Regions from separate parts of the Floccifex sp. genome, predicted to be linked through region 2. Evidence: riboswitches for the same ligand, from Rfam matches in the RefSeq annotation. Region 2 holds a riboswitch; the other holds the start of a gene.

Region 1 (8,995 bases), on a different contig from region 2:
TGGTTTACATAGTGAAGATGTGAATAAGTTAATTGATGTTCTTCAAAGATTAGTAGACAATGGGGATACAGTGATTGTGATTGAACATAATCTTGATGTTATCAAGTGTGCGGATTATATTATTGATATGGGTCCTGAAGGTGGAAACGATGGAGGAACGGTTGTTTGCACGGGGACACCTGAACAAGTGGCGGCTTGTGAACAGAGTTATACAGGACAGTATTTAAAGCCTTTATTGGAAAGGGGGCATGAGCATGTGCAAAGTAACGACAAAGAAATTAGCGAATAAATTTAATTGGAAACAGATTACCGGAAATGAAGAGTCTTTACATCGTCCGATTCTTTTAGCGGATATTAATCGTCCGGGATTGGAATTAGCGGGGTATTTTGACTATGCTCAACAAAAGCGTGTAGTCGTCATTGGAAATAAAGAAATTCATTATATTATCAATAAAATGGATGAAGTAGCGCAACGTCGAAATTTTGAATTTATTACCAATGAATCAACACCGGCTATCGTCATTACCAATGGCCATGATTGTCCACCGGTATTGGCTGAAATTGCGAATCGTAAAAATATTGCGGTATTTTCTACCGAAGAAAATACAACGAATACAAGTGTTAAAATCACGAGTTATTTAGATGAATTATTAGCTCCTTCTATTGTCATGCACGGTGAATTAATGCGAATTCATGGAATTGGTGTCTTAATTGTTGGTGAAAGTGGAATGGGAAAAAGCGAAATTGCCTTAAGCTTAATTCAAAAAGGACATCAATTAATTGCCGATGATCGTGTGGATTGCTTCAAAATTCACAACAATTTAATTGGACGTGTTTCTCCAATGTTAGAAGGATTTATGGAACTAAGAGGAGTCGGAATTATTAACGTAGCTAGAATGTATGGCGTGGGTTCGTATGCTAGAGAATGCGAAGTATCGTTATTAATTGAATTAGTTCCATTTGATGATAAAATTGATTACGATCGCGTAGGAATTGAAGAAAAAGAATATGTAGATATTTTAGGTGTTAAAATCTTAAAGCTACAAATTCCAGTTAGTATGGGACGTCCAATGGCAACGATTATTGAAACAGCGGTGTTCCATTATATGTTGCTTCGCGATGGCAAAGATGCGGCTAAAGAGATTGAGCATCTTGTCTTAGAAGAAATCAAGAAAAATGCGGAGGAAGCAGATAGTGAGTGATAAGATTTTTATTTCTATTGGTCCTTTCACTATTACATGGTATGCACTCTTTATTTTAACAGGGGTTGTTGTTGCTTATGAATTATCACAAAGAACAATGAAAAAATGGAAATATAGTTCTTCGGTATTAGAAGACTATATTATTCCTATGATGTTTTTTGGGATATTAGGAGCTCGTTTGTATTATGTAATCTTTGAATGGGATTATTATGCACGTTTTCCCGAAGAAATTATTAAAATCTGGCATGGTGGCTTAGCTATTCATGGGGGATTAATTGCCGGGGTTATCTTTAGTATTTATTACTTTAAAAAGAAGAAAATTTCAATTTATCGTATGATGGATTGTATTTTACCAAATGTAATGATTGCACAAGCCTTTGGAAGATGGGGAAACTTCATGAATCAAGAAGCGTTTGGGGGAGTTGTTAGTGAATCATTTATTAATCATTTCCCAAACTTTATTAAAGAAAGAATGTTTATTAATGGAGCGTATCATCATCCAACTTTCTTATATGAAAGTGTTTTAAATGTGATTGGTTTCATTGTTATTTATATGATTCGTAAAAAAGGTTTAAAGAAACAAGGCGATGCTGGTTTTATGTATTTAATATGGTATGGATGTATTCGTTTCTTTATTGAAGGACTAAGAACGGATTCTTTAATGTTAGGTCCATTACGTGTAGCACAATTGGTTTCTTTAATTTTTATCGTGGTTGGTATTTTAGGACTAATAGGTGTTGGTTATATATATAGTAAACCGGTTGTTTTATTTGACTTAGATGGAACACTTCAAGATAGTAAACAAATGGTTATGGAAACTTTTAAACAAGTATTCAAAGAAAGAAAACCAGAAATCACATTGTCACAAGATGAATTGGATTCTTTTTTTGGACCGACTTTAGAAGAATCATTTGGTAAGTATTTTGATGAATCAGAAATTGAAGGATTGATTGCTCGTTATCAAGAAATTAATTTAGAAATGCATCATACGATGTTGCATGAAATTGATCATGCCACAGAGGTATTAAAACAATTAAAAGAAGATGGATATCACATGGCCATTGTTTCCAATAAACGAAGAAAAGCAGTAGAATTAGGTGTGGAAGTGAATCACTTTGAACCTTATTTTGAAGCTATACTTGGAAAAGAGGATTTACCACAACCAAAACCAAGTGGAACGGGTTTAATTGAAGCTTGTTCAAGATTGAATGTATCAAGAGACAATGTTGTTTATGTAGGCGATGCCAAGGGTGATATGTTGGCAGCAAAAGATGTTGCCATGACATGTATTGGTTTTAGTTTGGAACAAAAGCGTCTAGATCAAATGAAAGAAGCCAATCCTGATTATTTGATTACGGATTTAAGAGAAATAATTGATATTGTTAAGGAGAAAAGAACATGGAACGATACTACGATTTGGTAATCGTCGGAGCAGGACCAGCTGGATGTACAGCGAGTTTATATGCCTCAAGAGCCGGGTTATCAACTTTATTATTAGATAATGGAGCCCCAGGAGGAAAATTAATTAAAACATTTGAAATTGCCAATTACCCTGGAACAGGTGTTTTATCCGGTGTTGATTTAGCGATGAAGATGTTTGAACAAGCAACCGCCTTTGGAGCTACTTATGAATATGGAGATGTAGCTGAAATCACAAAAGATAAAGTTGTGAAATTAAGCGATGGACAAGAAATTCAAGCCAAAGCAGTTTTAATTGCCACTGGTACTAAAGAAAGATTATTAAACATTCCAGGAGAAAAAGAAAACATTGGACGTGGTGTGTCTTTTTGTGCGGTATGTGATGGTGCATTTTTCAAAGATAAAGATGTAGTTGTCATTGGAGGAGGAAACTCAGCTTTAGAAGAATCTATGTATTTAACGAAGTTTGCCAATGTCACAATTGTTATTCGTCGTGATGTTTTCAGAGCTGAAAAACAAATTCAAGAACAAGTCGAAGCCAATGATAAAATTAAAATTATCACTAAACATATTCCCAAAGAAATTGTAAGTGAAAACGGAAAAGTAAGTGGCATTGTATTAGAAAACGTAGACACTCATGAAACACAGACCATTCCTTGTTCCGGAATTTTCCCTTATGTAGGACAAGATCCTATGACACAATCTTTAAAAGACTTGGGAGTTTGTGATGAAAGAGGATATGTCATTGTGGATAAAAACATGGAAACATGTATTCCTGGTATTTATGCAGCTGGGGATGTAATTCAAAAGGATTTACGTCAAGTTGTTACGGCAACCAATGATGGAGCAATTGCGGCTCAACATATTTTTCATAGTATTTCGAATTTATAATTGAAAGTTGTCACTTTGTGGCAGCTTTTTTTTTGTTCTTCGCTTTTTATCTTTATTTTACTTTCTGGTGTGTTAAAATATGTACATTGAGATAAGGAGAACATAAATGAAAATTCTTGTAATCGGTACAGGTGGAAGAGAACATGCTCTAGCCTTGGCGGCATCGAAATCTTCTATGGTTGAAAAAGTATATTGCGCTCCAGGAAATCCTGGTATGGCTACTTTTGGTGAATGTGTAGACATTAGTGCCAGTGACATTGATGGTCTAGTTTCTTTTGCCAAATCAAATGATGTTGACTTAACAATCGTTGGTCCAGAAGCTGTTTTATCATTGGGTGTTGTAGATGCCTTTGAACAAGCGGGATTAAAAATTTTTGGTCCAACTCAAAAGGCAACACAAGTTGAATCGAGTAAAGATTTTGCCAAGAATATTATGAAAAAATATAATATTCCTACGGCTGAATATCAAACTTTTGATAACTATGAACAAGCGGTTGCTTATGTAAAAGAAAAAGGAGCACCTATCGTTGTTAAGGAAGATGGTTTAAAAGCTGGTAAAGGTGTTACGGTTGCCCAAAGTGTTGCTCAAGCCATTGAAGCTTTAGATATTGCCTTCGCCATCGAAGGAAATAAAGTTGTCATTGAGGAATGTTTAGTGGGATTTGAGTTTTCATTGATTTGTTTAGTACATAATGATTTAGTTGTACCACTTGAAGTCGCCCAAGACCATAAGTGTGTAAACGACGGGGATACGGGACCTAATACAGGTGGAATGGGTTCTTATTCGCCAGTTAAAAAGATTACGCCTGAAATTATTCAAGAAGCTACAGATACAATCATGGTTCCTATGGCAAAAGCTATGATGGAAGAAGGAGTGCCTTTCACTGGTTTCTTATATGGTGGATTAATGCTTTGTGAAGATGGTATTAAAACAATTGAATTTAATGCTCGTTTTGGAGATCCAGAAGCAGAGGTTATTTTATGTCGTTTAGAATCAGATTTTGTTCAAGCTATTTTAGATGTAATGGATGGAAAAGAAGTTAACTTAAAATGGTCGAATAAAGTGAGTCATGGTGTTGTCATGGCTAGCACCAACTATCCTGCAAGCTCAACAAAAGGTGCTTTGATTACAGGATTAGACAATAGTGATGCATTGATTTATCACATGGGAACAAAGATGACAGACCAGGGATTGGTTACCAATGGGGGTCGTGTGTTAATGGTTGTGACAATGGAAGATACATTGGAACAAGCGTTTGCGCATACGTATGCAGAAGTTGAAAAAATTAAATGCGATGAATTATTTTATCGTCATGATATTGGAAAGAAGGATATGTAGATGGAAAAATTGGAATTTGAATGTTACACGTTATCACCACTTGATGGAAGATATGGATTTGTCAAAGATGAATTAAAAGAATATTTCAGTGAATATGCTTTAGTAAAATATCGTGTATTTGTCGAAATTCAATGGTTAAAATTCTTAATTGAAAATGTGGAATGTTCTGTTTTAAATCAATTTGATGAAAAGGATATGGATAAAGTAGAAAGTATCACAAAAGATTTTAACTACGAAGCTTTCAAACAAATTAAAGAAATTGAACAAACAACAAGACACGATGTAAAAGCTGTTGAATACTATATCGATGGTAAGTTAAGAGAATGTGGTTTAGATTTCTTACAAAGTTTTGTGCACATTGGATGTACTTCTGAAGATATCAATAACACTTCTTATGCTCTAATGATTCGTGATGGTCTAAAAAATGTATGGCTTAAAAAAGCACATGAATTAGCGGATACAATTGATGAATTAGCAGAAAAATATAAAGCCATTCCTATGTTAGCTCATACCCATGGACAACCAGCAACACCAACAACAATTGGAAAAGAATTTAAAGTGTATTCTTATCGTATGCATGAAAGTCTACGTAATGTTGAAAGTATTCAAATTAAGGCAAAATTTAATGGAGCTACAGGAAATTATTCCGCTATTGAAACACCTTTCCCAAATATCAATTGGCCGGAAATGAATAAGAAATTTGTAGAAGAATATCTTCATTTAGCTTTCAACCCATTAACAACCCAAATTGAAAGTCATGACTATACTTGTCATATTTTAGATGGTGTTCGTCATTTCAATAATGTTTTAGTGGATTTAGATGTAGATATGTGGTTATACATTTCAATGGAATATTTCAAACAAATTCCTGTTAAAGGAGAAGTTGGAAGTTCTACTATGCCTCATAAAGTTAATCCAATTCGTTTTGAAAACAGTGAAGCTAATGTGGATATGTCAAATTCAATTTGTATGTCACTTTCTAATAAACTTCCTAAATCAAGAATGCAACGTGATTTAAGTGATTCAAGTAGTCAAAGAAATTTAGGATTAGCTTTTGGTTATTCTTTACAAGCTATGAATGAAACAATGAATGGATTGGCTAAGTGTGTTATTAATGAAGAAAAATTGGCAAATGATTTAAATGAAAAATGGGAAGTATTGGCAGAACCAATTCAAACGATGTTAAGAAAATATGGAATCGCAGATGCATATGATCAATTAAAAGCACTAACTCGTGGAAAAAATATTTCTAAAGAAGCCATTATGGAATTTGCGCATAGCTTAGATGTATTAAGTGATGAAGATCGTCAAACTTTATTGGATATGACGCCTGCTTCTTATATCGGTGAAGCTTGTAAGTTAGTTGATATTGATGTGAAATAGCTTTCATTTTAAAAAATTGATGTTATAATAAAATTAATCAAGCAGCTGACGGTTTAAGTGGAGCACCACGTGCTGTTTGAAATATAAAGCCGACCGTCTGGGCAATTCGTTTTGAGTTGCCCTTTTTTTTAAAAGGAGAAAAAACATGGCAAAAAGTGATTTAGAGATTGCACAAGAATGTGTGATGGAACCAATTGAAAAAGTAGCAGCTAAAGTAGGAATTCCAGAAGATCAGTTAGAACACTATGGAAAATATAAAGCAAAATTGTCTTTTGATTATTTAAAACAAATTGAAAACAATAAAATGGGAAAACTAATTTTAGTTACTGCAATTAATCCAACAAAAGCTGGAGAAGGAAAATCCACAACAACCGTTGGATTAGGAGATGCCTTAAATAAATTAGGAAAACGTACGATGATGGCACTTCGTGAACCTTCATTAGGTCCTGTTTTTGGTCTTAAAGGAGGAGCTACTGGAGGAGGATATGCGCAAGTTGTTCCTATGGAAGATATCAACTTACATTTTACAGGGGATATGCACGCCATTACATGTGCTAATAACTTAGTCAGTGCTATCTTGGATAATCACATTTACCAAGGAAATGAATTAAATATTAATCCGGAAACCATTACTTTCAAACGTTGTTTAGACATGAACGATCGTACTTTACGTGATATTACCATTGGGCAAGGTGCTAAAGTCAATGGTGTAGAAAGAAAAGATGGATTCAATATCACTGTCGCATCAGAAATTATGGCTTCTTTATGTTTGGCTGATGATTTAATGGATTTAAAGAAACGTTTTGGAAATATGTTAGTGGCATATACATATGATGAAAAACCAGTTTATGTTCGTGATTTAAAAATTGAAGGAGCTCTTGCCATGGTAATGAAAGATGCCATCCTTCCTAATGTTGTTCAAACACTTGAACATAATCCTGTATTAATTCATGGTGGACCATTTGCCAATATTGCCCATGGATGTAATAGTGTCATTGCCACTAAAGCAGCGCTTCGTTTATCGGATTATACAGTTACTGAAGCTGGTTTCGGTGCTGATTTAGGAGCAGAAAAATTCTTAGACATTAAGTGTCGTTATGCAAACTTACATCCAAATGCTGTAGTTATTGTTGCCACAATTCGTGCTTTAAAACAACATGGTGGAGTAAGCTATGAAGACTTAAAAGAAGAAAATGTAGAAGCTTTATTAAAAGGTTGTGAAAACTTAGCGAAACACATTGATACGGTTCAACAATTTGGTTTACCATATGTTGTTGCGATTAATGAATTTGCCACAGATACAAAAGCTGAAGTTGAAGCCTTAGAAAATTGGTGTACAGAACACAATCATCCTATGTCTTTATCACAAGTATGGGCAAAAGGAGGGGATGGAGCTATTGATTTAGCGCAAAAAGTTATTGCGGCATGTGATCAAGAAAATAACTTCAAACCTTTATATGATTTAGATCAATCTATTGAAGAAAAAATTGAAACTATTGCCAAGAAAGTATATGGAGCTGATGGAGTAGATTTTACGGATGAAGCGAAAGAACAATTAGAAAAATTCAAAGCTCAAGGATGGGATAAACTTCCTGTATGTATGGCTAAAACACAAATGTCATTAACAGATGATGGAAAAATCATGGGACGTCCAACAGGATTTAGAATCACGGTACGTGAACTTCGTCCTTCATTAGGAGCTGGTTTCATTGTTGCCTTAACAGGTAAAGTATTGACAATGCCTGGTCTTCCTAAAGTGCCAAGTGCATTAAATATGGATATTGATGAAAACGGAAAAATCACGGGATTATTCTAATTATTAATTTTATAGGAAAGGGGGCTAATAATAAGATACCAATCTTATTATTGGTCCTTTTTGTGATATAATGAATAATAGTTGCAGGAGTGGTGGAATGGCAGACACGCTATCTTCAGACGGTAGTGGAGCAATCCGTGTGGGTTCAAGTCCCATTTCCTGCACCATTGTATTTGAGAATTAGAAATGAATCTAATTCTTTTTTTATTTTGAAAAGAATTATAAATAAAAAAAGATAACATAGTTATCTCTTACAAATGTTATTATATCATGTATAAACTGTAATTATAAGAATGTTTTTTTATATTTTTTAAGTAATATAAAATTATAAATAGGAAAGGATATTGATTGAGATGGGAAGTGAATTTATATATCTATAATAAAAAAATTTAGGCCATTCTAGTTTATTATAGATTTTTTAATCAAAATGGCTAGAAAGGAAAATGCTTATGAAAAAGCTATTAAACTATTTAGTATGTTTCGTTCTTTGTTTATCTTTTTTCTCTATAAATATAAAAGCGAATGAATTCATTATTGATCATCAAGCAAACGGAAGAAAAGTAAGCTACGAAGAAATAATAAATAAAATATCGGATATCAATGAGTGTAGTTTAGATGAAGCAGAAGAATTTTTGGTTTCATCACATTTAAAAAATAATAATGAACTAACGTATGGAATCAATCAAGAAACATATCAACAAGCACTAAATCAAGTCAGAGCTTTAAGTTATTGGGAAGATCGTATTTATGTGAATTCTTATAATTATAGTTATCCAGCTAAATTATTTGTTTATTATTCTTATGCAGGCACAACTTCGCAAAGACATATTCAAGAAATAATTATAATTAATATTGAAACGAATAACGGTCCACAAATGAAACAGTTTGGTGGCACAGTGCAAATTAATCTACAAGGAGATCGACGATATTATTACTATGTCTATG
Region 2 (3,905 bases):
AAAAACATAAAGTTAATCAAACGTCTTTGGGGCAGAGTGAAATTCTCTACCGATGGTTAAAGTCCATGAACTTGTGTTACACAAGCCGAATCTGTGCAATTCAGATACCGACGGTTAAAGTCCGGATGAGAAAAGACAAATCGTTTTCTTTTTTTGCGATAAGTGTGCCCTAGATGCACACTTTTTTATGTTTTCATAGGCGTAGTTTAACTTGAGGAGGAAACAAATGAAAAATTCACGTGTTCGAAGCTTAACTATGGCCGCAATTATGGGATGTGTTGCCTTTATTCTACAATTCTTTAGTTTCAACATTCCCTTTTTATCTCCTTTTGCTAGTTTTGATTTTTCGGCGTTGCCTGAAATCATTGGGGGATTTATTTTGGGTCCAATAGGAGCTATCGAAATTATTTTAATTAAACTTGGTTTAATTTTAGTTTTTAAAGGAACAACATCTATGTTTACAGGTGAACTTCAAAATCTTATTCTAAGTTGTGCCTATGTTCTACCTGCGATATTATATTATCGTAAGCATCGTACGAAAAATGGTGCTATTAAGGGAATTGTTTTAGGAACGATTCTTAGTGTGGTCCTTGCCGTATTCACAAATATGTATTTAATATTCCCTGCTTATATTTATTTATATGGCATGAACTGGAATCAAATTTTATCAATGTTTTCAGCTATTAATCCCGCTATTGGAACAAAAGTAGGTATTGTGATGTTCTCGGTTATTCCGTTTAACTTAATTAGCCGTATCACAACATCATTTCTTACTTTCTTGTTGTACAAGAAAATTAGTAAACCTATCAAACATTTTATACAGGAGTAAAACATATGCAGTTTAGTATCGATAAAGACTTAACATTTGAACAAGCCGTTCAAATTCTATTTGAAAAACTAGGAGACTATAAAATCATGGCCTTAGCGAGTTGTCATAATAACTACCCAATGGTTCGTAATGTCTCTTGTTTATTCTATGACAACAAGATTTATTTCAAAACCGATAAAAACTTCCGTAAAACCAAACAATTATTTGAAAACCCTCAAGTAGCACTTTGTTGGTCTGGGGTACAAGTGGAAGGAATTGCCACTAATAAAGGATTAGTTGTCGATGAACCAGGTCATAAATTTGAAACACTTTACAACAAATATCTATGGGGAAGCTACAACAAATATTCTCATGAAGACAGTGAAATCATTATTGAAGTAGAGCCTGTGTTTGTGGAGATTTGGGATACCAGTGAAGATAATTATGCGTATCAAATTTTCATTCATTTTGATACTAAGGAAATTGAAGTAAAACAATACGATCAAAGATAATTTACTTTTATTTTATAAATTTGATGATATAATGATTTTGTTCAAATAGCTGACGGATTAAGTGGAGCACCACGTGTTATTTGAATTATAAAGCCGACCGTCTGGGCAATTCACTATGAGTTGCCCTTTTTTTTAAAGGAGAAAAACATGAAAGAACTACAGTTAAAGTATGGATGCAATCCAAATCAAAAACCTTCTAAAATCTATATGAACGATGGAAGTGATCTTCCTATTCGTGTCTTAAATGGTAAACCAGGGTATATCAATTTATTGGATGCCTTAAATGGATGGCAATTAGTTAAGGAATTAAAACAAGCCACTCATTTACCAGCTGCCACTTCTTTTAAACACGTTAGCCCTGCTGGTGCTGCGGTTGGAAAAGAAATGAGCGATGTATTAAAGAAAATCTATTGGGTTGATGATTTAGGAGATTTATCCCCATTAGCTTGTGCCTATGCCCGTGCAAGAGGTGCTGATCGTATGTCTTCTTTTGGTGATTTTATTGCCCTTTCTGATGAATGCGATGTGGATACAGCACGCTTAATTAAACGTGAAGTATCCGATGGTGTCATTGCTCCTGGATATAGCGAAGAAGCTTTAGAAATTCTTAAACAAAAGAAAAATGGAAACTACTGTGTTCTTGAAATTGATGAAAACTATAGTCCTGCTGAATTAGAGCATAAAGAAGTATTTGGAATTACTTTTGAACAAGGACATAACAATTTAGAAATCAATGAAGATTTATTAAATGATGTTGTCACAAAAAATAAAGTCATTCCAGAAAGTGCCAAAATGGATTTAATGATTGCCTTAATTACTTTAAAATACACACAATCAAATTCTGTTTGTTTTGCCAAAGATGGACAAGCCATTGGAATTGGTGCTGGACAACAATCACGTGTTCATTGTACACGTCTAGCTGGTAATAAAGCCGATAACTGGTTTTTAAGACAAGCCCCACAAGTATTAAATCTTCCTTTCAAAGAAAATATTCGTAGAGCCGATCGTGACAATGCCATTGACTTATATATCGGTGAAGAATACATGGATGTATTAGAAGAAGGAGCTTGGCAAAAAGTATTTACTGAAAAACCACCTGTATTTACACGTGAAGAAAAACGTGCTTGGTTAGATAAAAATACCGATGTTTCCTTAGGTTCGGATGCGTTCTTCCCATTTGGAGACAACATTGAACGAGCTCATAAATCCGGTGTTAAATACATTGCCCAACCCGGTGGTTCCGTTCGTGATGACAATGTCATTGAGGTTTGTGATAAATACGACATGGCAATGGCCTTCACAAAAATTCGTTTATTCCATCATTAAGAGATTATTCTTTAAGAATAATTTCTTTTTTGTTAGAATACACATATGAAAAAGAAAAAAAGAAAAGTATCCATTCGCCGTTTACTTGTTCTAATTCTATCGAGTTTATGTATACTATGGCTTTTAATTATTTTAGGCTTTGGCTGTTTCCGTCTCATCACAAAAGATAGTGTAGTGATAGATCCAAATGAATTTGTACTAAATGAAGATGGATGCATGACACTAAACAATCCCTTATACAAAACTAAAACTGGAATCGATGTTTCTAGTTTTCAAAGAGAAATTGAATGGGATAAAGTAAAAGCGGATGGCATTGACTTTGCGATGATTCGTTGTGGTTATCGCGGTGCTGTCCAAGGTAATTTATTAGAAGACACCGCTTTTAAAGAAAATATTACCAATGCCTTAGCCAATGACATTGAAGTGGGTGTATATTTTTATAGTACAGCCATCAATGAAATTGAACTTGAAGAAGAAATCAATTTTGTTCTAAATGCGATTAAAGACTACAACATCACTTTTCCTGTTGTGTATGACATGGAACTCTATAGTTCTCATGAAGGAGGAAGAGTGGCTACTTTATCAAAAGAAGATAAAACTAAATTTGCGAATCTTTTTTGTAAGGCTATGAAAGATGCGGGTTATAAACCTATGGTATATGGAAATAAAAACTGGTTAGAACAACAAATTGATTTAGACCAAATTTCTTATGATTTATGGTATGCCGCTTATATAGAAAAACCAGATTTAAATCATCACTTTTCAATGTGGCAATATACCAATAATGGACACGTGGATGGAATTACTACGAATGTAGATTTAAATTTATATATAGATTAGGGGATGAATATGAATACATTTTATGTTTTACTTGTTTGTTTCATTGTCTTTTTTGTGACATTGATTACCTTAACAAAAAGAGAAGAAAAATTAGAAAGTCAATTAAGTCCAGCTTTTCAAACCGAAGGCAACTTAAAAACGGTAACAGTAAAAAAAAGAGTAGTACGAAATGAAGAAGCTTATACGGTTTATACAGCGACTTATACGTATTATGTAGATAATCGTACTTATAAAACAAGTGCTGATTATCAAATTGATATGAATGATCAAGTAACTCAAATTCCTAAAAAAGTAACGATTTATTATCTTGAATCCAAACCAAGTTTTGCCAAAGTATATACTTTGATGGAACAAAGAGATTCAACCAAAGGTTTTCTTCCTTCTTTTATCGTTGCCTTCCTTGTTTTTCTTATTTTAAC

What was found. Region 2 has a riboswitch for ZMP and ZTP ahead of ACI313_RS09620 (phosphoribosylaminoimidazolecarboxamide formyltransferase). Riboswitches for the same ligand answer to the same signal wherever they lie in the genome.
Region 1: linked by a shared signal. The riboswitch ahead of ACI313_RS07500 (formate--tetrahydrofolate ligase) and the one ahead of ACI313_RS09620 (phosphoribosylaminoimidazolecarboxamide formyltransferase) in region 2 are both predicted to bind ZMP and ZTP.

Annotation. Positions count from the first base shown of each region.
Region 1 is NZ_JBJEEX010000119.1:414-9,408, reverse strand. It holds gene uvrA (excinuclease ABC subunit UvrA) at 1-289, shown strand, start outside; gene hprK (HPr(Ser) kinase/phosphatase) at 255-1,202, shown strand; gene lgt (prolipoprotein diacylglyceryl transferase) at 1,195-2,625, shown strand; gene trxB (thioredoxin-disulfide reductase) at 2,601-3,512, shown strand; gene purD (phosphoribosylamine--glycine ligase) at 3,619-4,851, shown strand; gene purB (adenylosuccinate lyase) at 4,852-6,234, shown strand; ZMP/ZTP riboswitch at 6,268-6,344, shown strand; gene ACI313_RS07500 (formate--tetrahydrofolate ligase) at 6,380-8,050, shown strand; tRNA gene ACI313_RS07495 (tRNA-Leu) at 8,134-8,217, shown strand; gene ACI313_RS07490 (hypothetical protein) at 8,500-8,995, shown strand, end outside.
Region 2 is NZ_JBJEEX010000145.1:35-3,939, reverse strand. It holds FMN riboswitch at 19-141, shown strand; gene ACI313_RS09630 (ECF transporter S component) at 227-829, shown strand; gene ACI313_RS09625 (pyridoxamine 5'-phosphate oxidase family protein) at 835-1,320, shown strand; ZMP/ZTP riboswitch at 1,356-1,434, shown strand; gene ACI313_RS09620 (phosphoribosylaminoimidazolecarboxamide formyltransferase) at 1,468-2,646, shown strand; gene ACI313_RS09615 (glycoside hydrolase family 25 protein) at 2,692-3,486, shown strand; gene ACI313_RS09610 (hypothetical protein) at 3,496-3,905, shown strand, end outside.